4 regions of the Clostridium sp. LBM24168 genome follow, and region 3 is predicted to be linked to each of the others. Evidence: riboswitches for the same ligand, from Rfam matches in the RefSeq annotation. Region 3 holds a riboswitch; each other region holds the start of a gene.

Region 1 (8,186 bases), 1.4 Mb from region 3:
CTTCTTTGATATGTGGCGAACATCTATTACACAGACCTGCACTCTCAGTTATGAGGTAGTCAAATTTTTTACTGAATCCCCATTTTACACAATCCTCTATATTACTTACATAAAAATGATCAGGGCATAATCCACCAGAAATTCCAACCTTAACATCAACTTCGGCTTTTCTGTATAAATCATCATCATACGTAGACAGACAATCAAATTTTACGACCCCTACCCTGGATCCCATGTCTTTTAAGTTGTTTATAGTTTTCAAAATAACTGACGTCTTCCCGGAAGAAGGCGGACCTGCGACTGTTATTAATCTCAATTAAATCATTCCTTTTCTAATCCTTATATTTAAAATATTTGCCTATATCAAAATCTATTATTTCTCCATCCCGCAATTTGTTTCTTATTTTCAGCAGCTTACTATCAATATATTCAAGAGGCTCTAAATTTTTTTTCTCATTTTTATCTATCTTTATAACCTTGTATATTCCTCCATTTTTTATCACAATTCTCGTATTACCCATAAGTGCCAAAATCGGATCGTGAGTTGACATAAAAATAATTTTATCCTTTTTGAGAAGTGTTTCAATAGCCTTTCTACGGTCTATTCCTGCATTTTCTATCTCATCAATCAATATTATAGGCGATCTGCTGAGCAATGCCGTGTCGGCAATCATAAGAGCCCTGGACTGTCCACCACTTAGCTGGGTTATTGGAGCATCTTTTGAAAATTTTTCTCCTGCAAGATCATTTGCACATTTTACTATCGACTTCACAATTTCACAGGGATTGCATATCATTCGGCTTTCTGCATGCATTTCAATAAATTCTTCTACGGTAACATCCATTATGAAATTCATATTTTGTGAAAGCTGCGCAACCATCTTATTGTCCAAAGAAAATCTGTCTTTCTCTTCAGGTACTTTGCCGTTTATAAGTATCTGCCTTCCTGTTGGAGTATCATTTTGTGCAAGACATTCTATATCCTCAAGAAGCCTGCTCTTTCCTGAACCAGTCCGTCCAACTATACAAACTACTTCCCCACATCTAAATGTCAATTCTGATCCTTCATCTTTTCCTGACTTGTCATGTCCTCCTATTACAGTTACCGATCTAATATTACAGCTGTTCATATCTTTTATTTTCCTCATCTTTTCAATAAAATCTTCAAAATAACTCAAAATTTGATTGCTGTTGTAACCCATACTTTCAAGGTACATTTCATCTAAACCAGATATAACTTTTCTGGCTGTCATTGAAGTATCGACATTATTAATTCCTATAGATATAAAAAAATTTTTCGTACTAGGATATTTTTCTAAGATATCTTCTATCTTCACATCAACTATATCTTCCATCAAATCTCCACCTTGAATTTAGTAGCTTATAAATAATTATAATATTAAATTGCAATAATTTAAAGTATATTAAGTAGTATTTATAAATAATTTGTGGTTTTTATTAATAAAAACGTAATTTAAACATAATATTAATGCAGTATACATAAAAATATATAGTATGAAATTAATTTTCAAATTTGGAGATGATAATAGTGGAATCAACAATAATTCTTGTTATAATACTGGCAGTTTCAGTTCTTGGAAAAGCCAATTCTGTGGCTATCGCAAGTTGTATACTCCTAATTTTAAAACTTCTTAATATAGATAAATATGTATTTCCGTCTCTACAAGAAAATGGTTTATCATGGGGATTGATAATATTACTAATATCCATTTTAATACCTATAGCAAATGGTAGTGTAAAATATATGGCCATAAAAAATGTGTTCACATCCTGGTTTGGAATATTTGCCCTCTTAATTTCACTTTTTACTACATACCTAAGTGGATTGGGAATGCAGTACTTGACCATACAGGGACATAGTGAAATTATGCCAGCTCTTATACTTGGTGCAGTCCTTGCTGCAGCATTTTTGGGTGGCGTTCCTGTAGGTCCCATGATAACTTCTGGAATGATAGCTCTGGGGCTAAAACTTTTTCATAAAATAGGTTCTTAAATATAAGTTGCAAATTTATCTATTTGTAGTAGAATTAATAGTGATAACGTAATATATTGTAGGGGTGCTTTTAAAAGCTGAGAAGATTTACATCTAACTCTTTGAACCTGATCCAGTTAAGGCTGGCGTAGGAAACATTTTGTATAATAATTTACATAATTTTAGGATTTCAAAAGGTGTATTGCTTCTTCAGCAGTACACCTTTCATTTTAAATTTACTATGGAAAGCAAGAGGTGACCGCAATGAAAAAAGTGCTGACTATTGCCGGTTCTGATAGTTCGGGTGGTGCCGGAATACAGGCTGATTTAAAAACAATGAGTGCAATCGGTGTATTTGGAATGAGCGCTATTACAGCTATAACAGCTCAAAATACAGTTGGAGTACAAAGTGTAATGGAAGCATCTCCTGAAATCGTTGAAGCTCAGATTAGATCAATATTTGATGATATAGAAGTTAATGCTGTAAAAATAGGCATGGTATCAAACAGCAAAACCATATCAGTAATATATAGACTATTAAAAGAATATAAAGTTAAAAACATAGTACTTGATCCCGTAATGATATCAAAGAGTGGCTACTTTCTATTAAAAAAAGAAGCACAGAATCAATTAAAATATCTAATAAGCATAGCAGATCTGGTAACTCCAAATATACCAGAGGCGGAAGTACTATCAGGAATAAAGATATCAAATGAAGATGATATGATAAAAGCAGCCTTCAAAATAAAACAACTTGGTTGTAGACATGTACTTGTAAAAGGAGGGCACAGACAAGAGGATGCAAATGATATCTTGTTGTACAATAACAAAATATCATGCATAAAATGCAACAGAATAGACACCAATAATACTCATGGAACTGGTTGTACTTTGTCTTCTGCCATAACCTCATATATAGCCAGGGGATTTGATTTAGAGCAGGCAGTTTTGAACTCCAAAAAGTATATAACAAAAGCTATAGAAAATTCCTTTCCCATAGGCCATGGTGTAGGTCCTCTAGGACATTTTGTAGAACTGTACAAAAAAGCAGGAATTTCCTATAAATAATACCTGGAATTCTCAATTCATAAGCTGGGAGGAAATTATAATGAATAATTCAAATTTGGAAAGAGTTTTAAATGTATTGCTTCAAGTAAGGCAAAAAGTTCCACTGGTTCAATGTATTACAAATCATGTTACAATTAACGACTGCGCAAATATACTTCTCTCTTATGGTGCTTCACCTGCCATGTGTGAAGCCTATGATGAAGTATTTGACTTTGTAAAAATATCACAGGCACTTTATATAAATCTAGGCACTTTGAATAAAGAACAAGAAACTTCAGTAATACTTGCAGTAGAATCTGCAAAAATAAATGATATTCCAGTAGTGCTCGATCCAGTAGCTTGCGCTGCTATTCCTAAAAGAATTCAGGTCATAAACAGAATTTTTGAGGTTGGCAAAATAGATATTATAAAAGGAAATATAGGAGAAATAAATTTTCTTGCAGGAAAATCCTCAAATGTAAAAGGCGTGGATTCTTTAGATGGTTCCGAAGGAGCAATGGAAAGTTGCATAAGACTTGCCAGAAAGTATAATTGCACTGTAGCCGCAACAGGTAAAGAAGATTTCATAACAAACGGCAAAGAAAGTGCCATAATACAAAATGGTACAAATATGCTCACCAAAATAACTGGTGCAGGATGTATGCTAGGTGCACTCTGCGGTGCAGCTGCTGGAGCTTGTAAAGATAATTTTATTGCTGCAACTGCAGCTATACTATCAATGAATATAGCTGCTGAGGAAGCCTTTAAATACGCAAAAGCTCCTGGAAGCTTCAGGGTAAAATTAATAGATTCAATATATGAATTGGACTGTGATAAACTAAGGAAAGGTGAAAAAATATTATGGGAATAAATTATAATTTATATCTGGTAACGGATAGGAGATTCATTGGATCAAAGCCCTTGAAAAAGGCCGTTGAAGAGGCAATACTAGGTGGAGTTACCTTAGTTCAAGTAAGAGAAAAAAATGCATCTTCAAGAGAATTTTATAGAATAGCACTTGAAGTCAAGGAAATTACACAGTATTATAAAATTCCAATCATAATAGATGACAGACTAGATATAGCTCAAGCTATTGATGCAGATGGAGTACATTTAGGTCAAACCGATATTCCCCTTGACATAGCCAGAAAAATACTAGGTATCAATAAGATAATAGGTATATCTGTCGGAAACATAGAAGAAGCTGTTGAAGCTGAAAATGGCGGTGCTGATTACCTTGGCATAGGTACTATATTTAATACCGGAACCAAAAAAGACATAGATATCCCTATAGGAATAGAAGGTCTCAATAAAATTTATAACAGTATAAACATACCTGCAGTTGCCATTGGAGGTATAGGACAGAACAACTTCAAAGAAGTATTTTCAACAGGTATAGATGGTATAGCCGTTGTATCTGCAATACTTGGAAGTAAGGACATAACTTCTGCAGCAAAGCAGTTAACAGCTATACACTAAATATACTCAGACAATTTTAACAAGCTCTGTTATTTTTTATTAGCAGAGTTTGATTTTTCTTCCTTGTTATTCTCATTGCCCTCAAAGCACTCTCTAAGACATTCCTCTATTACATCCATTGTTATTATAAAATTATTTTTCAATTCATGTTCACCCCTTTTTGTAATAAATATATAATATTAAGTCTAACTTTAATATTATATGTATCTCAGGCAAAATTATTACATGAATTGAAGTAAATTATAATCTTGGCACCAGTTTTATTATATTTACTATAACTTCAACAGCCTTTTCCATGGCAAATACAGGAATATATTCATATCTTCCATGAAAATTATGCCCTCCTGTAAATATATTAGGAGTTGGAAGCCCTACAAAAGAAAGCCTCGCTCCATCAGTTCCACCTCTTATAGGAGATATTTTGGGTTCTATATTTGCTTCACGCATAGCCTGAGCTGCAATATCCACTATATACTTAACAGGCTCTATTTTTTCTTTCATATTGCTATACTGATCTTTTATGTCAATTTCTATAATATTTCTACCATATTTATTGGAAATCACAGATGCACACTTCTCAATAAATTTTTTTCTTCTTTCAAAATTATTTCTGTCAAAGTCCCTTATTATATAAGATAAATCCGTTTCCTCCACTTCACCATTTATAGAAACAATATGGTAAAATCCATCATATCCTTCTGTAGTTGCAGGGGTCTCCTCCTTGGGAAACATCTCCATAAATTCGCTGGCAATAAGTATTGAATTTATCATTTTGTTCTTTGCAGATCCTGGATGCACATTCCTACCTTTAATCTTAACTTTGGCAGACGCTGCATTAAAATTTTCAAATTCCAGTTCTCCAAGTTCACCTCCATCTATTGTATATGCAAATTTGGCATTAAATTTTTCAACATCAAAATGATCTGGACCCTTTCCAACTTCCTCATCCGGTGTGAAAGCTATTTTAATATCTCCATGTTTCATTTCAGGATGATTTATAATATATTCCACTGCCGTCATTATTTCTGCCACACCAGCTTTATCATCTGCTCCAAGTAATGTATTGCCATCTGTAGTTATTAAGGTCTTGCCTTTATATTTTACGATCTCCGGAAAATCTTCAATTTTCAATACTATATTACCATTATCATCTAGGATTATATCCTTTCCATCGTAATCCTCAATTATTTTTGGTTTTACATTATTTCCTGAGATTTCAGGACTTGTATCCATATGGGAAATAAATCCTACAGTCGGTGCCTTCCCATCTACATTACCTCTCAGTGTACCCATTACATACCCATTTCCATCTAAAGATACATTCTCGACTCCCATGCCTCTTAACTCTTCTGAAAGCTGTTTGCCAAGTTTTAGCTGTTTTTCAGTAGTCGGAACACTGTCAGATTCCTCACTTGATCTAGTATCAAATTTAACATATCTTAAAAATTTATCAGCTACTTTTTCCATTTTAATCCCTCCCATAATTAAATCTCAAGCTGCATATTTTTATGAAATAAATATAAATACCTTTCTTTAACTTTTATGTCCGTCATTTTTTCAAGTGCCTTTGAATAATAGTCAATTTGTATTTTATACCTATCCCTAATAATTTCAGGATTTTCTACATAATCAGTTTTATAATCCACAAGTACAATCCCGTCTTCCTCTTTAAAATAGCAGTCAATTATTCCCTGTATAATTACTTTTTCCTTCTTACCTATGTATTCAGGTAAATCCTCATATATATCTCCACTGTCTGTCTGCATATAAAATGGAATTTCTCTATATAAATTTTCAGCTTTCCTCATTCTAATACCAAGATTAGAATTAAAAAATCTAAATATTTTATATGCAGAAATTACCTTACTCTCCTCTTCAGTAATAAATTTTCTGGCTACAAGATTCTGTATTTGCTGCTTTACAGCACTTTCTGAATCAATCTTATGTATGTCTATATGCTGCATGACGAGATGAACAAGTGTTCCTCTCTCAGCGGGAGATATTCTGCTTTCTCCATCAATAAAATGTGGTCTTTTGAGATTTATGCCTTCCATGAATTCCCCGCTATCTTCTCTGTCAATAATTTCAAACTTCCTTTTCAATTCCGATACTGAAAATTTTGCAGGAATTTTAGAAGCTTCATAATATTTATATTTCCAGTTGAGCCTCTCAATTATTTTTTCATAGTATTCGCTCCTATCCTCATCTGCAGCCCTCTCTTTAATATGATTTATCATATCGTATTCAGAATCATCCTCTGACTCTTTAAAAAAGTCCTCTTTTTTCCACAAATCAATACTCCACTTTGAACAATCATTTAATATAAAATCAGCATCAGCTTCGTAAGAAGCTGCTTTCCTGATGGTCTCACCATCCCTGTGTCTGACAAGAGCATCTCCTATCCAGTCAAGATAATTATGTGCATTAGAAAGTGCATATTCAGGGATCTTATGTTCATCAACAATTGACTCCTCACACCATTTTCTACAAGTTTTTTCAAGATTGTTCACCATACCTGTTATAATAAGCTTTTCCTTCGCCCTCGTAAAAGCTACATAGAGTATCCTCATTTCCTCTGAAAGAGTTTCAATTTTAATTCTGCTCTTCAACATCTGCTTTATGACAGTAGGGTATCGTATTCTTCTTTCAGGATCTACATAATCAGGTCCGAGTCCCAATTGTTCATTGAAAAGCACTGGTTTATTCATATCCATCATATTGAAATTCTTGCCCGCCCCTGCCAGAATAACTACAGGAAATTCAAGTCCCTTGCTCTTGTGTATACTCATTATCCTGACTACATTCTCATTTTCACCCAATATCCTGGCACTACCCATATCTCCGCTGCCACTTCTAAGCTTACTTATAAAATTTATAAAATTAAAAAGTCCTTTATAACTACTTTTTTCATATTGCTCTGCTTTCTGAAACAACATTCTTAAATTCGCCTGTCTCTGGGTACCTCCTGGCATGGCACCTACAAATCCATAATATCCTGTATCCGTATATAGATACCATAGAAATTCATCTATTGGCATATGTATAACTTTTTTTCTCCAATTATTTAATCTCATCATAAAATTATTCACTTTATTTTTAAGATTATCTTCTATATTATCTATAGAACACTCCTCTGAAGAGCCGGACATACAGCTCTTAAGCGCCTCATAAAATGGAATATTTTTATTTACAATTCTTATATCTATAAGTTCTTCCGGTGAAAATGATTCTATAGGTGAACGAAGTACAGATATCAAAGGTATATCCTGGATAGGATTATCTATTATTTGAAGAAGACTCATAATTGTCCTTATTTCAATGGTTTCAAAATAGCCTGTTGATGTATCAGCAAAGACGGGTATTCCTAAATTATTCAATTCTTCTACCATTATAGGTGACCAATTCTTTGTAGCACGCATTAAAATGACTATATCTTTATACTTTATTGGTCTATAACTTTTTATGTCCCCGTCATATACTTTTCTATTTTCCCCATCTCCTGTATTTACCAGTGACTTTATCCTATCTGCTACCAACCTTGCTTCAATTTGAATATCATCCAGATTCTCTTCGTTGTCTTTTTCTGTCATTTTGTCTATTAAATGAAGTTCTATACTTTCATTTTCAAATATACCTTTTTCCTCTGAAGCTTCTGGATATGTTGCTC
Region 2 (8,186 bases), 1.0 Mb from region 3:
AATTTGGGGTGATATAAATAATGGAAAACACTATTGAGATCAATAACAACTTCCAACAGGCTTTTAATATTTTAATGCCTTATATGCATTACTTTTTCGATGATGAAATAGCTTTTACTATGTCAACAACTACTAACTTCATAAAAATAGTAAATAGTGAAAATATAAATATGAATGCAAAGCCCGGTGATCCTCTAAGGCCAAAGGGTGCTGCCTACGAATGCATAAAGGCTGGTAAACCAATAGTAACAATAGTTCCAAAAGAAACTTTTGGCGTTGAGATAAAAGCTATAGGAATACCAGTAAAAGAAAATGATAAGATAATAGGAAGTGTAGTTTTAGTTAAAAGTATGAAACGTCACTATAAATTCCTGGAAGCATCCAAAATACTGTCAAAAGCCATCGACAATATTTCAAAAGCCTGTGAAATTATAACATCGGGTATAGAAAAGTCGGTAATTTCTAACGATAATATATTATCCGAAGTTAAGGATGCTGCAAACAAAACAAAAAATACAGATGAGGTACTAAATTTTATAAAAAATATAGCTTCCAAAACAAATCTTTTAGGCCTCAATGCCGCAATTGAAGCTTCAAGGGCAGGAGAAAGCGGAAAGGGCTTTACTGTAGTTGCAAACGAAATACGAAAACTTTCAAGTTCTAGCAATGAATCTGTATCTCAAATAAATTCCACACTTAAAGAAATAGAGAAATCAGTAAATAATATATCTAATGGGATAAATTCAACTTCTGATACATTTAAAGACCAATTTTCTCAAATTCAAGAACTAAATTCTTCTATAAACAATCTCACTGTATTGGTTGACAAGCTTAATGAAATATCCGAATAGCATATTTAAAATTTTTTTATCTTGTTCAGACTAAAACTGGAGGAATTAAAATGAATTATTCGGGAATTATTTTTGACCTTGACGGAACATTACTAAATACATTAGATGATCTTGCCAATTCAATGAATATTGTATTGAAAAAACATGGGTTTCCAATTCATGATACCAAAAAGTACAATTATTTTATAGGAAATGGTATGGAAAAATTGGTAAGACGTACTTTGCCAAAAGAAATTATAAACGAAGAAATGGTAAAATTGTGCCTATCACAGCTTAAAGACGAATACAACAAAAAATGGCATGAATCAACAAAACCATATGACAAAATAGAGGAACTTTTAGATAAACTCGTTTCTGAAGGTATACAAATGTCTGTTCTATCAAATAAACCAGATCAATTCACTAAAATAATGATTGATAAATTTTTCGGACTAAATCGTTTCAATATCGTATTAGGTTCACGTGATGGTGTTCCAAATAAGCCAGATCCACATTCAGCTGTTGAAATATCATCACTCTCAAAAATCACACCATCTAAATATTTATATCTTGGAGACACAGGCGTCGATATGGAAACAGCCAATAGTGCAGGCATGTATGCCGTAGGAGCTACCTGGGGGTTTAGATCATCAGATGAATTATTGAAAAATGGTGCAAAACTACTCATCAACAATCCAATAGAACTTATGAAACTCATAAAATAGATATAATAAATATGGGGCTGTCGCACTAAAAAAAATTAGTGCGACAGTTTTTTACGTAAAAAATAAATCTCCCACTCGGAAGAGTGAAAGATTTATGGTAAAATTAATATATGACTAAATACATTAATTTACATAAAAATTATACTTCAAATCGTGGAAATTATCAATTAAAACTTCCATTAAATATTGATTACATGATACCAGATAATGATTCGGTGCATTTGCTAAGTCAGTTTGTAGAGGAGATGGATTTAACAGATTTGTATTCGACTTACTCCCGTATGAGGGAGAATCAGGCAACACCGCGTCAGATGCTGAAGATTGTACTTTACTCATATATGAATCATAATTATTCATCAAGAGAAATGGAGAAATCATGCAAAAGAGACGTGAACTTTATGTATCTCTTAGAAGGTTCACAAGTACCGGATCATTCTACATTTGCTAGATTCCGCAGCCTTCATTTCGCTCCATGTTCAGAAACAATCATGGCCGAAATGACAAACTTCCTTTATGAGATTGGAGAAATATCAGGTGATGCTGTATTTATTGACGGTACAAAGATAGAAGCTTGTGCAAACAAATATACTTTTATCTGGAAAAGATCAGTTTCAAAAAATTTAGCCAGACTGCTTTCTAAATTAGCTGATTTTGTGGCTGAATGTGAAGAACTGTACGGACTAAAGCTTGTATATCAAAATAAGGTAAAAATAAAGCACGTAAAAAAGTTACGCAAGAAACTTTACGCCTTGAAGCATAAAGAAAATATACAGTTTGTACATGGATCTGGCAAAAGGAAAAATCCAATTCAACGTTCTATTGAAAAGCTTGAGGGATATCTTAATAAGCTGAAAGAGTATACACAGAAAATCCATACCTGCGGCAAGCGTAACAGCTACTCGAAGACGGATAAGGATGCAACTTTTATGAGGATGAAAGAAGATGCCATGAAAAACGGTCAGCTAAAACCTGCATACAATGTTCAGCATGGAGTAGATTCTGAATATATAGTATGGCTTACTGCAGGCAACCAGAGCACGGATACAAAAACGTTGATTCCATTCATAAAAAGCATGGAGAACCTCCTGTATTTTAAGTATTTTAAAATTACTGCTGATGCAGGTTATGAGAGTGAAGAAAATTATGTTTATGTTAAAGCGAACGGACAGTTATCATATATAAAACCAGCAAACTATGAAATATCCAAAACGCGTAAATATAAAAATGATATAAGCCGGATAGATAATATAGATTATAACAAATCTGGCGACTATTATACCTGTAAAAATAATAAGAAGCTAACAGTAAACAGGGTACTAAAAAGGAAAAGCAGGACTGGTTATATAAGTGAGAAAACAATCTATACATGTGAGGATTGCAATAACTGCCAGCATAAAAGTAAATGTATAAAAGGACATAACAGCAAAATACCATTGGAAGAAAGGGTCAAAAATCTTGAAACTTCAAAGCTGTTCAACATGCTCCGCAAAGAGAATCTTGAAAGAATTGTAAGTGAAGAAGGCTGCGAGCTAAGAATGAATCGAAGTATCCAAGCCGAAGGCTCCTTTGCAGAGATAAAACAGGATATGGGATTTCGTAGATATCTAAGTAGAGGTAAACAGAATATTTTGGCGGAAAGTATTTTGTTAGCGATGGCACATAATGTCAATAAGCTCCATAATAAAATTCAGTCAGATAGAACAGAAAATCATCTTTTTCCACTTAAAAGTAGTGCTTAATTTTAAAATCTTAAAAAGCCTGTGAATCAAAAAAGCCTTAATAGAAAAGTCTTATTAAAGTGTACCATTTTTTAGTTATAGAGTTTGTGTTGCTTTAAATTATCATGAAAATTTCTATAAAATGTTAAAAAAGGCTGTCACATTAGCATAATTTTTATGCTAATGCGACAGCCCCATATTTATTAGCTATTAATTTTCATTGCATAAGACATTATAGCCGCTCCATAGACTTCGGTACTGAAGACATCTTCAATATTATGAGGTCCAATGCCTCCTATTGCAATTACAGGTATATTCACACTTTCACTCACTCTGCTTAAAAAATTCAATCCTTTTCCTTCAAGACCCGGTTTGCAACTAGTCTGAAATATATTGCCTGCCATTACATAATCTGCTCCTGATCTTTCAATTTCTATGGCTTCACGAACACTATGGATTGAAACTCCTATTTTTATTTTTTTATTTTTTAGGAAATCTATCTCACTACTATTCTTCTGCATGGCTTTAAATTCTTGAAACCCCACATGGAGTGCAAAAGCCTCAAGACATAAAGCTGCCTTTGCATTTCCATTTATTATGAGTTTCTTTTTATATCTATCCGATATAGTTTTCACCTTTTTACCCATTTCAATAATTTCTTCATAACACAAATCTTTTTCCCTAAGCATTATAGCATCTGTACCAAATTCTGCGCATTTTTCCAGCACATTATAAAAATATCCTTTCGGTACAAGATGTCTATTTGTAACTGAAATTATCTTTTTATTCCCCTTTAGCTTGAAAATATCCTTATCTCCCATTTAACAATACTGCCAGTCCTTGAATATCGGATTATACCCTTGTTTCTCTATTTCATCCTTTATTTCGTCAACTGACCTGGCATCAGATATTATAAATTGGCCTTCTCCTTTATCCTCATTGCTCAATGAATGTCCACCAACCTCGGTAGTAACACCTGCAGACATTTTTGTAACTCCAAGTGGAATAAGATTATTTCTCATCTGCTCGCCTTCCCTTGTAGTAATATTAATTCCTGCCCTCTGTAAAAATATCTTATATGCAAGAGCAGCTTGTACTAAATTCTTGTCAGTCACTTCATATATTTTAATCGGACTTCCAGCATGGGGTCTTATTCTAGGAACAGACATGCTTATTTCAACAGATGGATAATTTTTTGAAATGTACGCTGCATGAACTCCAGTTAAAAACACTTCATTTCTCCATTTGTAAAGTCCAAGAAGTGCACTCATCCCAACAGAATGTATTCCTGCCCTACATCCTCTGTCAAGTGCCTCCAGTCTATATCTGTAGTCTCTCTTCTTGCCTGCAAGATGCACGGTTTTATATACATCCTCATTATAAGTTTCCTGATATACGGTCAGACTATCTGCACCAAGTTCTACAAGCTCCCTATACTCATTTTCCTCAAGCGGATATATCTCAAGGCATATGGAATCGAAATATTTTTTGAGTATTTTAACAGCTTCTTTAAGATATTCCATTGGGCAATGATATCTAGACTCACCTGTAAGCAATATTATATGTTTCAATCCTGTCTGTGATATTGCTTTAGCTTCTCTGTCAATTTCCTCATAGGTCATTTTCTTTCGGGCTATTTTATTTTCCACATTGTAACCACAGTAAATACATTTATTTGTACAATAATTTGCAATATACATAGGCGTATATAAAACTATGCTCTTTCCAAAATTTCTTATACTTATTTCTCTAGCTTTTCTAGCCATAGGCTCCAGATATTTTTCTGCTGTCGGAGATAAAAGTGCTAAAAAGTCTTCCAATGAAATTCTATCTTTCAAAAGTATATTTTCTATTTTAGAATCTGTAACACTTTCCAAAAATCTATCAAAATTAAAATTTTTATATTTCTGTATTTCTTCATAAATTCCCATTATATTTCCTCCTATCTCAAAAATCCTGTGAGTGGAGAAGAAGCTGCTGCACTTTCTCTTTGGGCACCAAGTTTTGCAATATATGCTTGTCTTCCAGCTTTTACTGCATATTTAAAGGCTTCTGCCATGAGTACAGGATCCTCCGATGTAGCTATAGCAGTATTTACAAGTACAGCATCTGCTCCCATCTCCATGACTAGAGTTGCATCAGAAGGTTTTCCTATACCTGCATCTACTATTATAGGAATATCTATTTCGTCTATAAGTATCCTAATCATTTCTTTGGTCCTTATTCCTCTGTTTGAACCTATAGGGGAACCAAGAGGCATAACAGCCGCTGCTCCAACATTTACCAGCCTTTTCGCATCTGAAAGATCGGGATTTATATAGGGAAGTACTACAAATCCGTCCTTAACAAGCTCTTCTGTTGCCTTTATAGTTTCGATATTATCCGGCAGAAGATACTTATTGTCAGATACTGCTTCTATCTTTATCCAGTTTCCACATCCAGCAGCTCTTCCAAGCTTTGCAAGCCTTACTACTTCATCTGCGGTTCTTGCTCCTGATGTATTCGGAAGTAAAATATATTCCTTTCCTATAAAATCTATTATGTTTTCTCTCCTTGAGTGCATATCAACCCTTCTAAGTGCTGTAGTTACTACATTAGTTTCTGCACTTTTCAATACCTCCGGCAATAATTTATCCGAAGAATATTTACCTGTTCCTAAAAATAATCTGCTGCTGAGTTCTTTTCCTCCAATAATTAACTTATCCATAAAATACCTCCTTTATATAATTTTCAATACAATTGTATTCATCTCTATAGATTTAACCTCCACCTACAAAACGTATTATCTCTACTTTTGAATTACTGTCCAATTTAATATTCCCAAATTGGCCTCTATCTGCAATTTCCATATCCACTTCTACAGCTACATTATTGGAATCAATATTTAAAGTTTTCAAAAGATCTAAAATTGTTATTCCAGCTTGAAGTTCCATCTTTTCTCCATTTACGATCAATCTTCTCCCTCCTTACTCATCATATTAATATTCGATTTCATGTAAAATATAGGAAAAAGGAAACATATAAAAATGTTTCCTCATAATCTAATTTAAATATACCCTAAAAGATAAAAAACACAAATTCCAGGAGAATCTGTGTTTAAAACAATTTTTGCCATATATTTCACATATATTATCTCCCTACGTTGGCATTACCCAAATCAGGTTATGAGGATAAGGAATAACATTCCACTCTCAGGTCATCAATATGACCTCTCCATATAGTTTATTCACTTGTTATTATTTTATATATATATTATAGCATAGCAAAAAATTAAATCAATATTAAAAATCTGTAGTTTCATTTGAATTGTAGTTTCATTTGAATTAATGTATATGTATAAGTTATAATTTATATAAAATTATTATCTATTAATTTTAATTTTTACAAGGTGGTGTAATATCTTGATAAAAGATTTGCTAAAAGGATCTAAAATTATACTAACTGCTTTTAGAGATGATGACTTGAAGATATTTGAAACATGGTATAATGACGTATCATTTTTGAGGAACTACGATATGATATCATCTTTCCCCATGTCTCTATATGAATTAAGGCCTATGATAGAAGATGTAAAAAAATCTTCCGATAAATTTATATTTGCAGTAAGAAATATCTTAAATGGTGAATTTATAGGAGTAACAGGCTTTGAAAATATACTGTGGAACAATGGAACTGCCACCATATATATAGGTATAGGGAGCAATTCAAACCGCGGACTTGGCATAGGTAAAGAAGCTCTGAATCTCACTATTGAATTTGGATTTGAGGAACTCAATCTTCACAGAATACAATTAACTGTATTGTCTTATAATATACCTGCTATAAAATTATACGAAAAGGTCGGATTCAAAAAAGAAGGAACTTACAGAGAATTTATACATAGAGATAATAAAAGATATGATATGTACCTGTATGGGATTCTGAGAAATGAATGGGAGTCCAATCATTTACAGGATAAATCCACCAATAAATTTAAATGACAAGGAGAATATTTATGCTAGAATTTAATCCCCTAACTATGAATGACAAAAATTTTTTTGACAAGTATCTACATAATTATAATTTTACTACCTGTGAATATTCTTTTACAACTTTTCTCATATGGAGAAAAGCATGTGATATAAGTTATACTGTAGTAGATAATGTTCTTATAATTAAAAAAATGGGTTTTGATGGAAACTACTATTTTATGCAACCTATCGGATATACAAAAGAGAATCTCAAATATATAGTAGAAATACTAAAAAAATATTCGGCAATAAATAGCATGCCCTATTTATTTGGAGATGTAGAAGAGAGCTTTTTAAATGATCTAAGAGAACTATATGGAGATAATATTCATATAAAAGAAGACATAGATAATTTTGACTATATATATGACACTCAGAAATTGATAACATTGTCCGGGAAAAAACTGCATTCAAAGAAAAACCACTACAACAAATTCATAAAATCCTATAATTACACCATAAAGGACTTTTTCGAACCGGGAGTCAAAGAAGATTGTATCAAAGCTGCTAAACTATGGTATGATTTAAAAAATAGTGACAATAAGTACTTGTATCACGAGCTGGAAGGTATAAACGAAATAACATGCAACATGCAACAGCTTAATCTAAAAGCAATGGCTGTATATGTAGATGATGAAATATCTGCATTTACAATAGGTGAGAAAGTAAATTCAGATATGGGAATAATACACATAGAAAAAGGACTTACAACTATAAATGGAATCTATACATTTGTAAACAAAGCATTTGTAGAAAATTACCTGAACGATGTAAAATATATAAACAGAGAACAGGATTTAGGACTTGAAGGTCTCAGAAAGGCAAAAAAATCCTATCATCCAGTAAATATGGGCAAAAAATACTGTATAAATCTATAAGTAAAATGTAGATAAGCATAATTTC
Region 3 (8,186 bases):
ATGGAAACCAAACCAGTAGCAAAAATTACATTGACGAAATTAAGCCCTAGAAGCAATCCTCTTTATAATTTTATTTTTTTACCAGATACTAATAGGATGGCATACATGTCTACTAAGTTAACTTTCGGGCAGATAAATCAGTTGAAAAAAATCAATACCGATGGTGGAATGTGGATAAAAATTTTTCAAGATAAGAAAGATATGGATAAATTGAGCAGCTATGCAATACAGGGAGCAGTCGTTGAGGCAAATGTGACTGATGCGATGAAAGAATCACAGACTATATTTCGTTCCAATGAATATCAGAAGAACAAATATAGATATGGATTTTCTGTTGAAGGGCAGGGCACATCAGGAATTATGAAGCACCTTATTCAAGGGGTAGTCACTCTTTTCCCATGGATGAATACTGGAAAAGCTGCATCGGATAATTTTATTAAGTCTACTCAGGTATCTGTGGATAATACTCCAGCTTACGCAATGATTATTACAAAGGATAATAGTCGTTCTAGCCAGATAAAAAGTGGCATGCTTTACAGTAGATTAATACTTAAAGCCCACAGCATGGGACTTGTCATGCAGCCTCTCAGTCAGGTTCTGGAGGAATATCCTGAAATGAAAGAGCTATATAAAAGCGTTCATCAAAACTATGCTCCAGATGGATATACCATACAGATGCTTGTACGTTTGGGTAAAGCATCAAAGGAAGTTCCACAAAGCATGAGGAAAGATGTGATGGATTTTGTCATAATGAAATAAATTTTACATTGTTTTAACGCATCTTGAATTCTAAAATGATACAATAGCTTAAGGAAGACTTCATAGTTTTGGAGGGTAGAATAATGATAGTGCTGATGCGGGAATTTGATACATGCATAATGCTTTTTATCAATAAATACTTAAAAAACAAATATATGGATATATTCATGTGCATGATGACAAAGCTGGGGAATATGGGAGCTATTTGGATTGCAATATCTACTTATTTATTGACACATAAACAATATAGGTATGAAGGAAAAGCTGTATTAATCACTTTGATAATAAGTACAATTGTTGGAGAAGGAGTGCTGAAAAATTTGATAAAACGTTCCAGACCTTTTAATATGGCAAAGAATATCAAGGTGATAATTGCAAAACCTATATCCTATTCTTTCCCTTCCGGTCATACTTTATCATCTTTTGCTGTTGCAAGTGTTCTTTCTGAATATTTTGTAGAATATGAAATAATTTTCATGGGTCTGGCATTTTTAATATCCATTTCAAGAGTATATTTATGTGTTCATTATCCTACTGATATTATAGGCGGAATTGTGATAGGAATGGTGTTGTCTAGAGTGATTTTTATATTCTTGTAATACTTAAGTAAGGAGAATTTTATGAAAATTGTGGCAGTATATGGTACGGAACACAAGGGAAGTACCTATAATATTTCGCGGTTATTTTTGGAAGAACTAAAATCGGAAACGAGTGAAATTATAGAGTTTTTTCTTCCAAAAGATATGTCCAATTTCTGTTGTGGATGTAGTTTATGTTTTACTATAAGTGAAAAATCATGTCCTCATTATAATCAGGTTAATTTGATAAGGGAAGCAATTGAAAAATCTGATCTAATCATATTTGCAAGCCCCGTATATGTTTTCCATGCAAGTGGACAAATGAAAGCACTACTTGATCATTTTGGTTTTCAATGGATGGTACACCGTCCTAATAAGACTATGTTTTCCAAAATGGCTCTAGTTATTTCAACAGCTGCCGGAAGAGGTATGAAATCGGCCAATAGAGATATTGTGGATAGTCTAACTTTTTGGGGAGTGGGCAGGATATTTGCCTACGGCAAAGCAGTTGCAGCTGTTAATTGGCAGGGCGTAAGTGAAAAGAGAAAAGACAGGATTAAAAAAGATGTGGTAAAGCTGTCTGCTAAAATTTTACGTAAATGTCATAATATAAAACCGAGCATGAAAATAAAAATCCTCTTTTATACAATGCGTTTTATGCAGAAAAGATTTACTATCAATCCTGTTGATAAAGAGTACTGGCGAAATCAGGGATGGCTGGGAAATAAACGGCCATGGAAATAAGAGGAAAAATTGATGCAGTATTGTTATTATGGTATTATTAATTTATATTATAACAAATACATGTGTTAAGGTTTGGAGGATGATATTATGGGCTTTTTTTCAAGATCATCGGATAGACGGCGCTATGGAGATTATAAGAGAGGCAGCAGTTATTACAAACGAGAGGGATTTTTAAGACGGCTTTTAAGGGGCTTCGGCTCATTTTCTAGATCCTATTCCGATGACTCTACAAAAAGACGTAAAAGGTACTACAAAAGTTCACGGTCATGATTTCGTTTTTTAAGAAAAAGATATGCCCACCAGGTTCTTTTTATGGTGGGTATGTAGTTGTAAAATTTTTAGGAGAAGGACGATTTGGGATATGTTATCTGGTCGAGTTGGATGGAAGGCAGTATGTACTTAAAGAAATCAAACCTAAAATGGTGAAAAGGCAAGGAAACAAGATCCTGCTTGAAAATAAGATACTTGCTTCGATAAATCATCCTTCAATTCCAAGAATATTTGATATGGTAAAAAATAATACGACTTATGCCTATATTATGGAATTCAAGAAGGGGAAAACCTTGGAGGATATGCTGTTCAATGATATGTATAAATTTAATCGGAGAGAAATTTATAAAATAGGAATTAAAACAATAAATATAATGCAGTATCTTCACGAGAGAAATATTGTGCACAGGGATATAAGAATACCCAATATAATTATAGATGGAGATAGGGTCAATCTTGTAGATTTTGGACTTGCAAGACAGGTTGATAATGTAAAATATAAATTTTATGATGATTTTTTATATTTCGGGCACTTACTTCTTTATTTACATTATTCTTCTTTTGTAAAAAAGTCGAGAATAAAAAAGCCCTGGTATGAAGAACTGGAATTATCATGTCATGAGATAAATTTCATAAAAAAATTATTTGACTTGAGTGGGGGATACAAAAATATTTATGATATAAAGAAGGAGTTCTTGAAATTGTATCAATGAACTATAAGCAATTATTTATTATAAATTTGTATATAGGTGTTATCATTTAATATTATCAGTACATCTTGTAATCCTCCACAGACATCTTTAGTACAACTTTTTATGGAGGATAATTCTATTTCAAATTTATTATCTTTTTGTACAGAATTTATTACAATGCTTTTAATATTTTTATGAAATACAGGTCTGTCATAGGATAATAACCTGCTTGATTTTCCTTCTATACTTATGCTTATATTCTTGTCTTTAAAATATTGAAGGTATTGTTCCAGTCTTTTAATTATATCTTCATTTTCTAAAAAAGTTGTCATCTACTTTTCTCCTCTTTTGTGTATAATCAAATAAAAAAAGTACTTATATGGAAGAATAAGCACTTTAAATCAATTAAGATAATTTGCTTGCTCCCTACGCCAGTATTAACTTAACAGGTTCCAAGAGTCAGGTTTTAACCTTCTCAACCAAAATGGTTCCTCCGCAAACATGTACATATTAATTTTATAACCATTATATCATACTTTGAATATTGACTTAAAGTATTTATTTCACTATATTTTAGTATATATTTATATTACGATTGGAGCAGTAAAATGAAATTATTGATACATGATTTGGAAATTAATGAATTTGAAAAAGCATTTTTCAATTTATCAGATGAAGTAAAAGTTGTTTCAAAGGATAGTATGATACATCACTGCATAGGATGTTTTGGATGCTGGGTAAAAACACCAGCCAGGTGTGTGATACGTGACAAGTATAGTGATATGGGAGAATATCTGTCAAAATGTAGAAATTTTATCATTATAAGCAGGTGCTGCTATGGTGGATATAGTCCATTTGTTAAAAATATATTGGATCGGAGTATTTCATATCTGCACCCTTATTTTGTAATGAAAAATGGGGAAATGCATCATAGAAGGCGCTATGACAACCGCATGGATATGAAGGTATGGTTTTATGGTGAAGATATAACTGAAAAAGAAAAATGTACCGCACAAAAGCTGGTGAGGGCAAACTCCATTAATCTGGCTTGCAGTGCAAATGAAGTTACATTTATTCATGACATTAATGAAATGAAAGGACAGATATTATGAAAATAGCTCTTATTAATGGAAGTCCCAAAATTGAAAATAGTGCTTCTGGTTGTATATTACAGGATTTGAAGCCGTTTTTAGATTGCAGTAACAGTATAATTTCTGAATATCACTTTAACAAAGGACAATTAAGTGTAAAAGAAATGAAAAAATTAGCTGACTGTAATATTCTTGTATTTGCTTTTCCTCTGTATGTAGATGGAATTCCATCTCATTTGTTAAGCTGTCTTGTTCAGCTGGAAATGTTATTTGCATCTATAGGGGAAAAAGAAATTACAGTTTATTGTCTGGTGAATTGTGGATTTTACGAAGGCCATCAGAATAAGCTGGCAATTGAAATAATGGAGAATTGGTGCATGAAAGCAGGACTTAAATGGGGACAGGGAATTGGAATTGGTGCAGGAGGAATGCTTATATCGTTAAAAAATGTACAAATTGGTCATGGACCTAAAAAGAACCTGGAGAAAGCATTTAAACAGCTTGCAGATAATATATTGAAGTGTACTTCAGAGGAAAATATATTTATTACAGCAAATTTTCCGAGGTTTTTATATAAACTTGCTGCAGAAATGGGATGGAGAAGGTTAATTAGGGGAAATGGGTTAAAAACAAGAGATTTGTTTCTGAAAAAATAAAGACTAAATGGAGTGAAAAAAGACTAAATGGAGTAGTCAGTATAATTAAATATCTGTATAATGATAATGAATATCATTTGATATGGCTTTGCTGACAAATTATATTCAAATCAAGTATTAAAGGGGGAATCTATTTGAAGTTAAAAAAAATGTTAGGATTAATAGTGGGTGCGGTAATGTTATTTTCGACAACTGTTTTTGCAGAATCTTCATATTCTTTAAACCAAAAAAGAATTTTTGGAAAAGATAGATATGAAACTTCATCACTTATAAGCAAAAATGGTTGGGAAAGTGCTTCCAGTGTAGTAATATGCAATGGAGAAAATTTTCCAGATGCACTTTGCGCCTCATCTCTTGCAAAGAAGTATAATGCACCAATTCTACTTACAAGTAAATCAGGTTTAAGTGAAAGTACAAAGGAAGAATTATCAAGGTTAAATCCTGATAAAGTGGTAATTATAGGTGGAAATGGAGTTATATCTGACAAGATAATATCTGAAATAAAAACTGCAGTACCTAAGGCTAGTGATGTAACAAGACTAGGAGGAACTACAAGATACGATACTTCAAAAATAATTGCGGATAAAGTTGGAAAAAGTTCTTCGGTAGTGTTGGTTTCGGGAAAAGCTTCATCAGATGCACTTTCTATAAGTTATATAGCTGCTAACAAGGGCATGCCTATTCTATTAGCAGATAGAAGGGAAGATGTATTAGAGTATTCAAAAAATAACAGTGTAGAAAAAGCCTACATAATAGGGGGAGAGTCCCTAGTATCAAAAGATATAGAGGGCATATTTAAAAATACCGAAAGAATATATGGAAAGGACAGATATGAAAGCAACCAAAAAATACTTGACAAATTTAAAAATGATATAAATTTTGGTAGTGTATATCTTGCCTCTGCCCAGTATAATGGAGTGGATCAATTTGCAGATGCATTATCTGTTTCAGCTCTGGCATCTAAAGATTGTAACCCTATAATATTAGTAAATGGTACTATAAATAAAGATACAGTTAATATAATAAAATCCAAAGTTGATAAAAACAGCAAAGTAATAGCAATAGGAGGAACTCAACTTGTATCTGAAAATATAGTGACTGCTTTAGTTAATATAAACTCTTCTATTGAGAATGATAATCAAGGGAATTCAGGAAGTTCTAGTGACGGTGGAGGTGGAGGCTCTTCTGGTAGTAATTCATTTGCAGGAGGAAATGGTACTGTATCTTCTCCATATAAAATTGCCACTGCAGCTCAGCTCAGTAAGGTGCGAAGTTATTTAAACAAAAACTTTATTCTCACAGCAGATATTGATTTATCCAGCTATGCAAATTGGGAACCTATTGGTGCTTTTAAGCCTCTATCCGATAAACCGGAGGATGCAGAAACACCAGATCCTAAGGTGGCATTTAGAGGCAGCTTTAATGGTAATGGACATACGATTTCCAATTTAAAGATTGACCGTAAAGATATGGCAATAGGTTTATTTGGCTGCATCACTCAAAATGAAAATAAATCCAATGTCATTCATGACTTGACTGTGAAAAATGTAAATGTAACTGGATACAGTGATTTAGTTGGAGGGGTAATAGGACATCAGGCAGCGGGATCTCCAATAGAAAAAATTGAACTCATTGGTGACAACAAAATCACTGGAAATGACAAAAGTGCCAACGTAGGTGGAATTGTTGGTGGTACAATGAATTCTAATATCACCGATTGTAAAGCACAGGCAGATATAATTATTAATGGTGATGGAAATAATTTAGTAGGAATATTAGCTGGAGGTCTTGGAAATTGTTCTTTAAGCGGTTGTAGTGCTAAAGGCAGTATTACTGTTAATGGAAAGGAAGCTTATTCTATAGGTGGATTAGCAGGATGCGTTCACGAAGGGGCATATGTAAAGAACTGCAGTTCAGATGTTACTATTTCTGCAGCTGAAAAGAATTTTATGATTGGTGGCCTGATAGGACATGCAGGAACCTTTGATGAAAATAATCCTACTGTAATTTCAAACTGCACTGTAAAAGCAGATATAACTGCACCGGAAAGTGCTTCACGCATAGGTGGTGTGGTAGGCAGCGGTTTTTATATAGAAGGCCTTGATTACTATCCTACTCCTTCTGTGTATACAGTTGAAAGTTGCAGTGTTGAAGGCAGTATTACCGGAGGTAGGGAAGTTGGTACTGTTGCAGGTTATGCCTATAATTCTACCGTGAAAAATTGTACAAGTACCATGACTATTGATGGCAATGCAGGCGGAATGCAGATTGGAAAGGCCGATACCGAAGCTTCACTATTTGCAGGGGGCAGCGGCACAGAAGCTGATCCGTATCAGATTGCTACTGCTAGTCAGTTGAATAGAGTGAGAAGATATTTAAATAAGAGTTATGTATTAACGGAAGATATAGATTTGGCAGGTTATGCAAATTGGGAACCTATTGGCATCTTCAAAGCTGTATCTGACAAACCGGAGGATGAAGAAAATCCTGTTTTAAACCTTGCTTTTTCAGGTACTTTTGATGGTGGCGGACATAAAATTTCAAATATCAATATCTCAAGAAGTGATGATTCAGGCGTAGGCTTATTTGGCTGTGTTGCAGGAGATAATGCATCAATTAATAATCTTGTAGTTGAAAATACTACAGTTTCCGGCAACAAATTGGTTGGAGGAGTTATAGGATACGCTTCATTTAAAAATGCTGCAGAATCAATTTCACTTGTTGGAGAAAACAATATTACAGGAAGTTTTTTGGTAGGCGGTATTGTAGGAGGCGGATTCTGTGATATTAAAAATTCTAATGCAAATGCAGATATCACTTTGATTGGAGATAATGTACAGGGTGCAGGAGTGCTTGCTGGCGGTATGGAAGCATGCTCTTTGATTAATTGCAGTGCAACTGGCACTGTAACTGCAGTGGGAAACGGAAGCTTTAGTATTGGCGGTTTGTCCGGTGCGGCACAGGAAAGTCCATCTGTGGAAGATTGTAGTGCAGATGTAACAATAACCGTTGGAGAAAACAGCAGTATGACTGGTGGACTTGTAGGAAATGCAGGTACTTATGACATAGAAAATCCAACGTTTATTAAGAATTGTTCTGCCAATGCTTCTATCAAAGCAGCAGACAGTGCTGAAAGAATAGGTGGTATAGTAGGAGGAGGTTTCTATCTTGATGCATATAAAGAGTACAGACCAGTTCCTACCGTTTACAAGGTAGTAGATTGTAAGACTTTCGGCAGTATTGAAGGCGGTAAGATTGTAGGTACTATTGCAGGTCATGCCTATAATTCTACGGTAGAAAACTGCACAAGTACTATGACTGTTAACGGAAATGCCAATGTACCACAGATTGGAAAATCAGAAACAGAAGATATTGAATTATTTGCAGGTGGAAGTG
Region 4 (8,186 bases), 1.3 Mb from region 3:
AGTTATAGTAGTTGAGGGTAGAGATGATATAACTGCTGTAAAGAAGGCAGTTGATGCTGAATTGATAGCAGTAGGTGGTTTTGGAATAAATAAAGGAATTATTGATAAAATAAAAGAGGCACAAAAGAGACAAGGTGTAATAATATTGACAGATCCTGATTTTGCCGGGGAAAAAATTAGAAAAATCATTTCAAAAAGGGTAAAGAATATAAAACATGCCTATATATCACAAAAAGATGGTACTAAAGATGGAGACATAGGTGTGGAGAATGCTTCACCCGAGATTATAAGAAGGGCACTTAAGAATGCTAAATATGAAGAAAAAGAACAAAGAAATGAATTTAATATAGATGATATGATTTTTTTTGGACTTACAGGGGGTAGAAGATCAAAAGAAAAGAGGAATATACTTGGTAAGGAACTTGGCATAGGATATGCCAATACTTCACAGTTCTTAAAGAGATTAAATAATTATGGAATTACAAAGGATGAATTTAGAGAGGCTATAAATAGGATGAACAAACGTAGGGAGATATGATATGGAGAATTTTTCTGCAAAAGACATTGTTAATAAATATGGATTTAGATTTTCAAAGAACTTAGGACAAAATTTCTTAATAGATGATTCAGTGTTGGATGATATATTGAATAGTTCGGAAGTATCAAGTAGAGATCTGATTATAGAGATAGGACCTGGAGTAGGTACACTTACAAGGAGACTATTAAAAATAGCAGATAAAGTATGTGCTATAGAACTGGATTCAAAGTTAATTCCAATTTTAAAAGAAGAACTAAAGGATTTTCCCAATTTTGAATTAATACATGGAGATGCCCTAAAAATAGACTACTCCAAATTAATAGAAAATCATAGTAACGTAAAATTCGTAGCTAATTTACCTTATTATATTACTACACCTATTATATCAAAAATTTTAAATAATAATATTGAGTTTGATTCTCTGACAGTGATGATTCAAAAAGAAGTTGGAGAAAGGATAGCAGCAAAACCAAACTGTAAGGAATATGGAGCCATATCTGTTTTGGTACAGTATTATTGTGATGTACATATTATTAGGAAAGTGAGCCCTGCTTCTTTTATTCCAAGGCCAAAGGTTGATTCTGTTGTAATAAAATTAAAGAAGCTCCATGAATCAAAAATAAAAGTAAAAGACAGGACTTTATTTTTTAAAGTAGTAAGATTATCTTTTAATATGAGGAGAAAAACTCTATGGAATGCTTTAAAGCCGATGAAAATTTCAAAGGTAGATATGGAATCTGTATTTAAGATTTCAGGTATTGATCAAAAGCGCAGAGGAGAGACACTTTCACTTGAAGAATTTGGGAAATTATCTGATTGTATATATGAATTATCGTAATTAATTATACTAAATAAAAAGTAATTGTTCACTTTTTGAAAGTTACCTCATATATTATAATGAATAAAATATATGGAGGTATGGAAAAATTGGCACAAAAAAAGAGTTATAGTAGATACTTTATAATATTGCAGGAAGACGAAAAGGGATACTCTTTAGCTTCTGATAAAATAGCCTCGGGATATGCCAAATTGGAAACTAAAAATGATAAATGTAAGATATCCTATTATGTACAGAATTTAAAAAAGGATAAAACCCCTTACTACATGATACTTATATGTAATAAAAAAGATACAAAAAAAATGATCAATATCGGTGAAATGAACATAGACGATTATGGCAGAGCGGATATAAGTTATGAATATCCAGTAAATAATATATCTAATAGTGATATATCTATAGATAAAGTATCTGGAGCGGCAGTTGCCAGAATCTTGGATAATAATATAATATCTGTCATGAGTGGTTTTGCAAGTATGGAAGTTCCTGAATGGAAATCTTTTGATATCATAAAGGATAAAGCTAAGATTAACAGTAAACCAAAATCTAAACAGAATCAATCCATTACAGATAAAAAAGATGATAAGAAGGGAAAAGAATCTGAAAACAAGAGCATATTTGATAAGTACGAAGAGAATATAGAAGCTAAAAAGAGCAAGGATAAAGAACCTAAAAGTAATACTGAACCGGACAATACAAAAGATGCTGAAAAGAAAAATGAATTAAATAAAGAAAAAAAGGCTCAGGACACTAATAAAGATAATAATAGTAATGGTCTAAAACAAAAGTCAGAACAGCTGACAAATAAGATATCTGATCTTGTAGAAAATAAAGACAAAGAAGAATTAAAAAGAATTAGGAATGAACACAGCAATAAAGATATAGATGTTAATGAGGCTAAAGAATTTGAGGATGAAGATGAAATATATGTAGATAATTCATCTATGGAATTTCAGAAAAATTATAGAGTACATGGAAAAGAAGCTAAAGACAATTTTTTTGAGGATCTGATAGAAGGATTTAAAGAAACCTCGAATATAAGTAAGGAGTTAAAAAGATGCAAATGGTATAAGGTACCTGCAAGGTCTATACAAGATATGCAGGATGTGACTAATTATAATAAGTATACATTTGTTTATTATCCTATGACAGCCTATTATAATTATATAGAAAATTATTATCATTTCTTGATTGGATATAAGTATGATAAAAATAAAAATGTAAAATATATAATTTATGGAATACCGGGTACAAAAAATAAGGAAGAGCAACCTTATGGGGGTAGATCTGGCTTTGTAACATGGATTCCTCAAAAAGGTAAAAATAAGTTGGGATACTGGCTTATGTTTTATGACTTTAGAACAGGAACTGTTGATATCCCAGTAAAAGATGACAGTATATGCAGATAGTAACAATAAATAGAAAAAAATTAGGAATTACAATTATTTTAATAGGAATTATGATTTTAATTCTGGGGTTTGCAAAGGGTTTTGAGAGCAGATTGAAGTTTACATCCTTAATTCAAAATGATGTGAATTCTCTATCTGAATATACAGAATTAAATGGTAGGATAAAATATAAGCTCCCATCTGAATGGCAGGTTAGAAAACAGAATATGTTTGGAGATGAGATATTATGCCATACTGACTTTGAAAGTAAGGATGATAAAATAAGAGGATTTTTCCAAGTATGGAAGTTAAATGGAGATTTAAAGACATTTTTAAAAAACAGTAAAATAATATCTGATAAACAAAATCTATATAAATATTACTCCTTAAAAAATATAGATTTAGATAAAAGAAAAGGGTATCTACTTAAATATGATATTACAAAATCAGTTGGGGGCAGTTATATAGGAGAAGAATATTTTATAAAAAACGGTGATGAGTTTTATAGGTTTTCTTTCTTTGTGAAAGAAGAAGATTTTAAGGAAAATATGTCTGATATTTTTAAAACTGTGGTGAAGACTTTAAAATACAATTAAACTGCCTTCCTTTCAAGTTTATTTATTGAAAGGGAACTTTTTTTATTTTAGAATATGCTATAATGTTTATTAGGATTTTTAAGGTATAATATATTCATGAAGGGAAGTAGTAGGAAAATGAGTAATTGTGATGATTGTCCAGGCAATTCAAATTGCAATGTAGATAATAAAAATAAATGTTCGAAGATGGTCCCAAAGTTTGGTCATATCAAGCATATAATAGGAATTATGAGTGGAAAAGGAGGAGTCGGAAAATCAACTGTTACAGGATCACTTGCGATAAAGTTGAGATACAAGGGATATAAGGTAGGCGTTCTGGATGGGGATATAACAGGACCATCCATGCCGCGATTTTTTGGAATAAATGAGGAAAGGGCAAAGATAATTACTACAAATAATAGCCAGGATGTAAAGTTTTCTACTGTGAATACACATTTGGGAATTGAGGTCATATCATTAAATCTCTTAACTGAAAAAGAAGAACAGCCGGTTATATGGAGGGGACCTGTAATTACAGGTGTATTAACGCAGATGTATTCTGACACAGAATGGGGCGATCTAGATTATCTTCTTATAGATATGCCGCCGGGAACAGGAGATGTAGCACTTACTATAATGCAGGATATACCTTTGGATGGAATTGTAATTGTATCAACTCCACAGGATATGGTGTCAATGATAGTTAAAAAGGTTGTTATAATGGCTGAAAAGATGAATATAAATATAATTGGAGCGGTGGAAAATATGTCATATGTAAAATGCAGAAACTGTAATGAAAAAATAAGACTATTTAGTGAAAAATCTGCTAGTGAACAGGCTGCATATTTGGGATTACCACTTCTTGATGAAATACCCATGGATTTAGAACTTGTAAGTAAAATGGAAGAAGGAAAAGTTGAACAGTACATATCTAAATCTCCAGATTATAATAATTTAGTTGATAATTTTATGACCAGATTGAAAATATAGAATTAAATTTTGTGAATATATGTATATTCTTAATAAAATTAACAAACAATTATATTGTTAATTTTATTAAGAAAGCGGTGAATGTTATGAAGGCAGTAGTGGATAAAGATCTCTGTATAGGTTGTGGTATGTGCCCTAGTGCATGCCCAGAGGTCTTCACAATGGAAGACGATGGAAAAGCTGGAACTTTGGTAAGTGAAGTGCCCGGTACTTCAGAGGATTCAGCAGAGGATGCAAGAGATGGATGTCCTGTAAGTGCAATATCCATAGAAGAATAATTTTATAGAGTAGTTTTAAAAGCTGTGCAAAATTTGCACAGCTTTTAAAATTCTATTTATTAATAGAATTATGAAAAGTTTTCTTCTTTAAAATAGATTCCAGCTGTCTAAAGGGAAGTGCAGCTATTATGACTATACATATAATTCCTTCTATTAGCATAAAGCTTCCGTTTAATGATATTGAATATATTACAGGAGACATTCCTTTTGGAGCAAAGCTTCCAAAAAATAAAACTCCGGATATAAAATGACATATGAACCGCATAAATATCGCGGCTGCTGTACCTAGCAGTTTGTGATTACTAAAATAACCGGCTATGCCAAGTGCCATAAAAGGAAGTGGATAATCAAATAAAACTTGTACGGGCTGAAGTATGTAAGGATCAAGAATTAAAGTTATAATTCCATATAGGAACCCCGTTAAAAAGCCTACTTCAGGTCCATATAGAAATGCCATAAGCAATATAGGCACCATGCTACCAAGGGTTATACTTCCTCCCTGGGGGAAATGATATATTCTAAATATTTTAAGTATAGTAGCGAGAGCCAAAGCAATACCTATCTGGGTTATAAGTTGGGTTGAAAAACATATCTTTTTCACTTTAGCAATAAATATAATAATGGCAATTAGAGCTATAAGTGCAAATAGAGAACTTGGATGTGAACTTATTTCTGTAAGATTTTTTAATAGAAACATAATAAAAGATACCTCCTTAAACATATGCTTTGAGGTACCTAAAAAGTAAAATCCAACTTTTATAAAATATAATAAGAATATATTAAATATAAATTAGCTTCCCTACGCTGGTATTATCCAGATCAGGTAAAGGGTTAATAAAATATTTCTCAGCTTTAAAAAGCACCCCTAGCATTAATATAATTATAGTATATAAATACATATAATTCAACAAATAGGAGGTGTTGATATATTTATAAAACTTTTTCCTGTCATTTTCATTTGAGATGGTTCTATATCTATTTTATCGCCTATTTTGCAGTTGTAAGGTAATTGTGATATCGCAATACTTAGTGTTGTTCCATCTATTAAAGCTATAACAGCTTCTGTAGAGGTTGCTTCTATTATTTTACCTTTCATTGTTTCTCTCCTCATAATAAAAGATATTTTTAATTAATTGATTAATGTAGTATAATAATTTAGCATGTTTAAAAATCTTTGGATATAATTATTTTGTGAAATATATAGTTAATTATTCTAAAAAGTATAATTTCGTAATTAAAATAAGATATTTGAAGGCAGGTTTAACTTAGATTTGTTAATTGATGTATGTGGCATTTTATATAAATTGATATTCCAGTAATTGAATAGTATAATTACATTGTTACACAATATATAGTATTTAGGAGGAGCATTGTATGCTACATGTTGTAAAAAGAGATGGAAGAAAAGTAGAATTTAATTCTATTAAAATAACTAATGCCATAAAGGGATCTTCTGATGAAATAGGTTATGATCTAAAAGAAAGTGAATTCATTGATCTAACTCAGAAGGTTATAAGGCACATAGAAAATTTAAATTTACAAGAAATAAATGTAGAGGATATACAAAATATAGTTGAAGAAGTCCTTATGAGAAGAGGATATACTGAAATAGGGTTTGCATATTCCAATTATAGAAGGGATAGAAACAATATAAGGGAAATAAAGTCAGAACTTATGAAAGCTATTGATAAAATAGGAATAGAAACAGATAGAGACAATGCAAATGTTGGAAATAATTATAGTTCTAAACTTCTAAGAATAGCAAGCGAATCAAATAAATGGCACAATTTGGCTAAAATGCCGAAATATTTAGCAAAAGCACATGAAAATGGAGATATATATTATCATGATCTTGATTCTTATAATTTAAGTGTTAATTGTCTGCATATACCTACTAAAGAGATACTTTTGAAAGGATTTAATACTGGTTATGGATATATTAGATATCCTAAGAGGATAGAATCGGCGGCTGAACTTTCATGTATATTACTTCAATCATCACAAAATGATATGTTTGGGGGACAATCTCATCCGGATTTTGATAATGATATGTCCATTTTTATTGAGCCCACTAGACAGGAAATAATAAAAGATTTAAGAGAGCTGGAAGTGGGAGAAGATAAAATAGGTGAAATATCCGAAAAAAAGCTTAGAAGAAGCATAGAGCAAGCTATGCAGGGTATAATTTATAACTTAAATACCATGCACTCCAGGGCAGGATCTCAGGTTCCATTTAGTTCTATTAATTTAGGTATACCTAGGACTAAAGATTCAGCACTTATATGTGAAGTATTTTTGACTGAATATGAAAAAGGACTTGGACAAGGTGAACAGCCTATATTTCCAAACATAATATTTAGAGTAAAGGATGGTGTCAACAAAAAAGAGGGAGATCCATATTACTATCTGTTTAGAATTGCCTGTAGAGTAGCAGCAAAGAGAATGAATCCTACTTTTATGAATATGGATGCTAATTTCAATAAGTTTTATTATGACCAAGGTATAATTCCATCAACTATGGGATGTAGAACATATGTATGTTCTAATGTAAATGGTGAGGCTGGTCCAAAAGGAAGGGGAAATATAGCTCCGACAACTATTAATCTTCCGAGAATAGCAATTATATCTAAGGGAAATTTAGATAAATTTTTCAAACTTTTAAATGATAGGTTGAATTTATCAAAAGAATCTTTAATTCATAGATATAATACATTAAAGAAATTAAAAGTGAAAGATCTGCCTTTTGTTGCAGGACAGAAACTTATGAAAGGAGCTGAAGATTTAGGAGAAGAGGATTCTATAGAACCAATATTAAAACAGGGAACATGGGCAATAGGATTTATTGGACTTGCTGAGGCACTTAAAGCACTCACGGGAAAGCATCATGGAGAAAGTGAAAAAGCAAGAAAACTTGGACTGAAAATTGTAAATTATATTAGGGATTATACTGATAAACTAACAGGAGAGACCCATCTCAACTGGAGTTGTTATGCTACTCCTGCAGAAGGTCTGAGTGGCAAATTCATAGCTAAAGATAAAAAAGTATTTGGGGAAATTAAAGGGGTTACAGATAAAGATTATTATACCAATTCTTATCACGTACCTGTAAATTTTCCTATATCCATAAAAAATAAAATTGATATTGAAGCACCTTATCATAAATTATGCAACGGAGGACATATAAGTTATATAGAACTTGATGACTATCCATCGGAGGATGTAGTTTATGATATAATAAATTATGCTTATACTAGAACCAACATAAGCTATATAGGTATAAATTTTCACATAAGATACTGCAAGGACTGTGGAACTTATGTACATGATGAAAATATTTGTCCTAAGTGTGGAAATAGTAATTTTCAGGGTATATCGAGAGTTACAGGTTATCTTTCATTAGATGAGAGGTTTGGAGAAGGAAAAGTGGCGGAGAGAAAAGATAGAATATCACAGTCTACAGGGAAAAGAATTTATTTTTAAAAGTAGGAGAAAATATTATGAAAGATAAATTTGTTAGATTGGCGGGAATTGCTTACGAAAGTCTGGTAAATGGACCTGGACTTAGGAGAGTATTTTTTG

What was found. A riboswitch is a leader RNA that binds a small molecule or an ion and turns the genes downstream of it on or off. The one in region 3 is predicted to bind thiamine pyrophosphate.
Region 1: it holds a riboswitch for thiamine pyrophosphate, as region 3 does, so the genes downstream of both, thiD (bifunctional hydroxymethylpyrimidine kinase/phosphomethylpyrimidine kinase) here and ACSVC9_RS08780 (hypothetical protein) in region 3, are expected to answer to the same signal.
Region 2: it holds a riboswitch for thiamine pyrophosphate, as region 3 does, so the genes downstream of both, thiS (sulfur carrier protein ThiS) here and ACSVC9_RS08780 (hypothetical protein) in region 3, are expected to answer to the same signal.
Region 4: it holds a riboswitch for thiamine pyrophosphate, as region 3 does, so the genes downstream of both, thiT (energy-coupled thiamine transporter ThiT) here and ACSVC9_RS08780 (hypothetical protein) in region 3, are expected to answer to the same signal.

Annotation. Positions count from the first base shown of each region.
Region 1 covers NZ_CP196861.1:365,405-373,590, reverse strand. The annotation lists gene ACSVC9_RS01790 (GTP-binding protein) at 1-316, opposite strand, end outside; gene ACSVC9_RS01785 (ATP-binding cassette domain-containing protein) at 333-1,355, opposite strand; gene ACSVC9_RS01780 (DUF441 domain-containing protein) at 1,550-2,014, shown strand; TPP riboswitch at 2,065-2,165, shown strand; gene thiD (bifunctional hydroxymethylpyrimidine kinase/phosphomethylpyrimidine kinase) at 2,258-3,061, shown strand; gene thiM (hydroxyethylthiazole kinase) at 3,102-3,911, shown strand; gene thiE (thiamine phosphate synthase) at 3,902-4,519, shown strand; gene pepT (peptidase T) at 4,760-5,986, opposite strand; gene addA (helicase-exonuclease AddAB subunit AddA) at 6,004-8,186, opposite strand, start outside.
Region 2 covers NZ_CP196861.1:777,637-785,822, reverse strand. The annotation lists gene ACSVC9_RS03835 (methyl-accepting chemotaxis protein) at 21-851, shown strand; gene ACSVC9_RS03830 (HAD family hydrolase) at 902-1,555, shown strand; gene ACSVC9_RS03825 (IS1182 family transposase) at 1,666-3,294, shown strand; gene ACSVC9_RS03820 (thiamine phosphate synthase) at 3,477-4,094, opposite strand; gene thiH (2-iminoacetate synthase ThiH) at 4,095-5,204, opposite strand; gene ACSVC9_RS03810 (HisA/HisF-related TIM barrel protein) at 5,216-5,980, opposite strand; gene thiS (sulfur carrier protein ThiS) at 6,033-6,227, opposite strand; TPP riboswitch at 6,391-6,499, opposite strand; gene ACSVC9_RS03800 (GNAT family N-acetyltransferase) at 6,675-7,253, shown strand; gene ACSVC9_RS03795 (DUF2156 domain-containing protein) at 7,268-8,161, shown strand.
Region 3 covers NZ_CP196861.1:1,776,385-1,784,570, reverse strand. The annotation lists gene ACSVC9_RS08800 (Acg family FMN-binding oxidoreductase) at 1-759, shown strand, start outside; gene ACSVC9_RS08795 (phosphatase PAP2 family protein) at 843-1,358, shown strand; gene ACSVC9_RS08790 (flavodoxin family protein) at 1,380-2,081, shown strand; gene ACSVC9_RS08785 (serine/threonine protein kinase) at 2,348-3,064, shown strand; gene ACSVC9_RS08780 (hypothetical protein) at 3,076-3,375, opposite strand; TPP riboswitch at 3,450-3,548, opposite strand; gene ACSVC9_RS08775 (flavodoxin family protein) at 3,652-4,155, shown strand; gene ACSVC9_RS08770 (hypothetical protein) at 4,152-4,790, shown strand; gene ACSVC9_RS08765 (cell wall-binding repeat-containing protein) at 4,925-8,186, shown strand, end outside.
Region 4 covers NZ_CP196861.1:3,048,375-3,056,560, forward strand. The annotation lists gene rnmV (ribonuclease M5) at 1-538, shown strand, start outside; gene rsmA (16S rRNA (adenine(1518)-N(6)/adenine(1519)-N(6))-dimethyltransferase RsmA) at 540-1,376, shown strand; gene ACSVC9_RS15225 (DUF7922 domain-containing protein) at 1,466-2,785, shown strand; gene ACSVC9_RS15230 (PsbP-related protein) at 2,776-3,360, shown strand; gene ACSVC9_RS15235 (Mrp/NBP35 family ATP-binding protein) at 3,478-4,329, shown strand; gene ACSVC9_RS15240 (ferredoxin) at 4,416-4,607, shown strand; gene thiT (energy-coupled thiamine transporter ThiT) at 4,660-5,304, opposite strand; TPP riboswitch at 5,387-5,484, opposite strand; gene ACSVC9_RS15250 (hypothetical protein) at 5,512-5,703, opposite strand; gene nrdD (anaerobic ribonucleoside-triphosphate reductase) at 5,982-8,087, shown strand; gene nrdG (anaerobic ribonucleoside-triphosphate reductase activating protein) at 8,105-8,186, shown strand, end outside.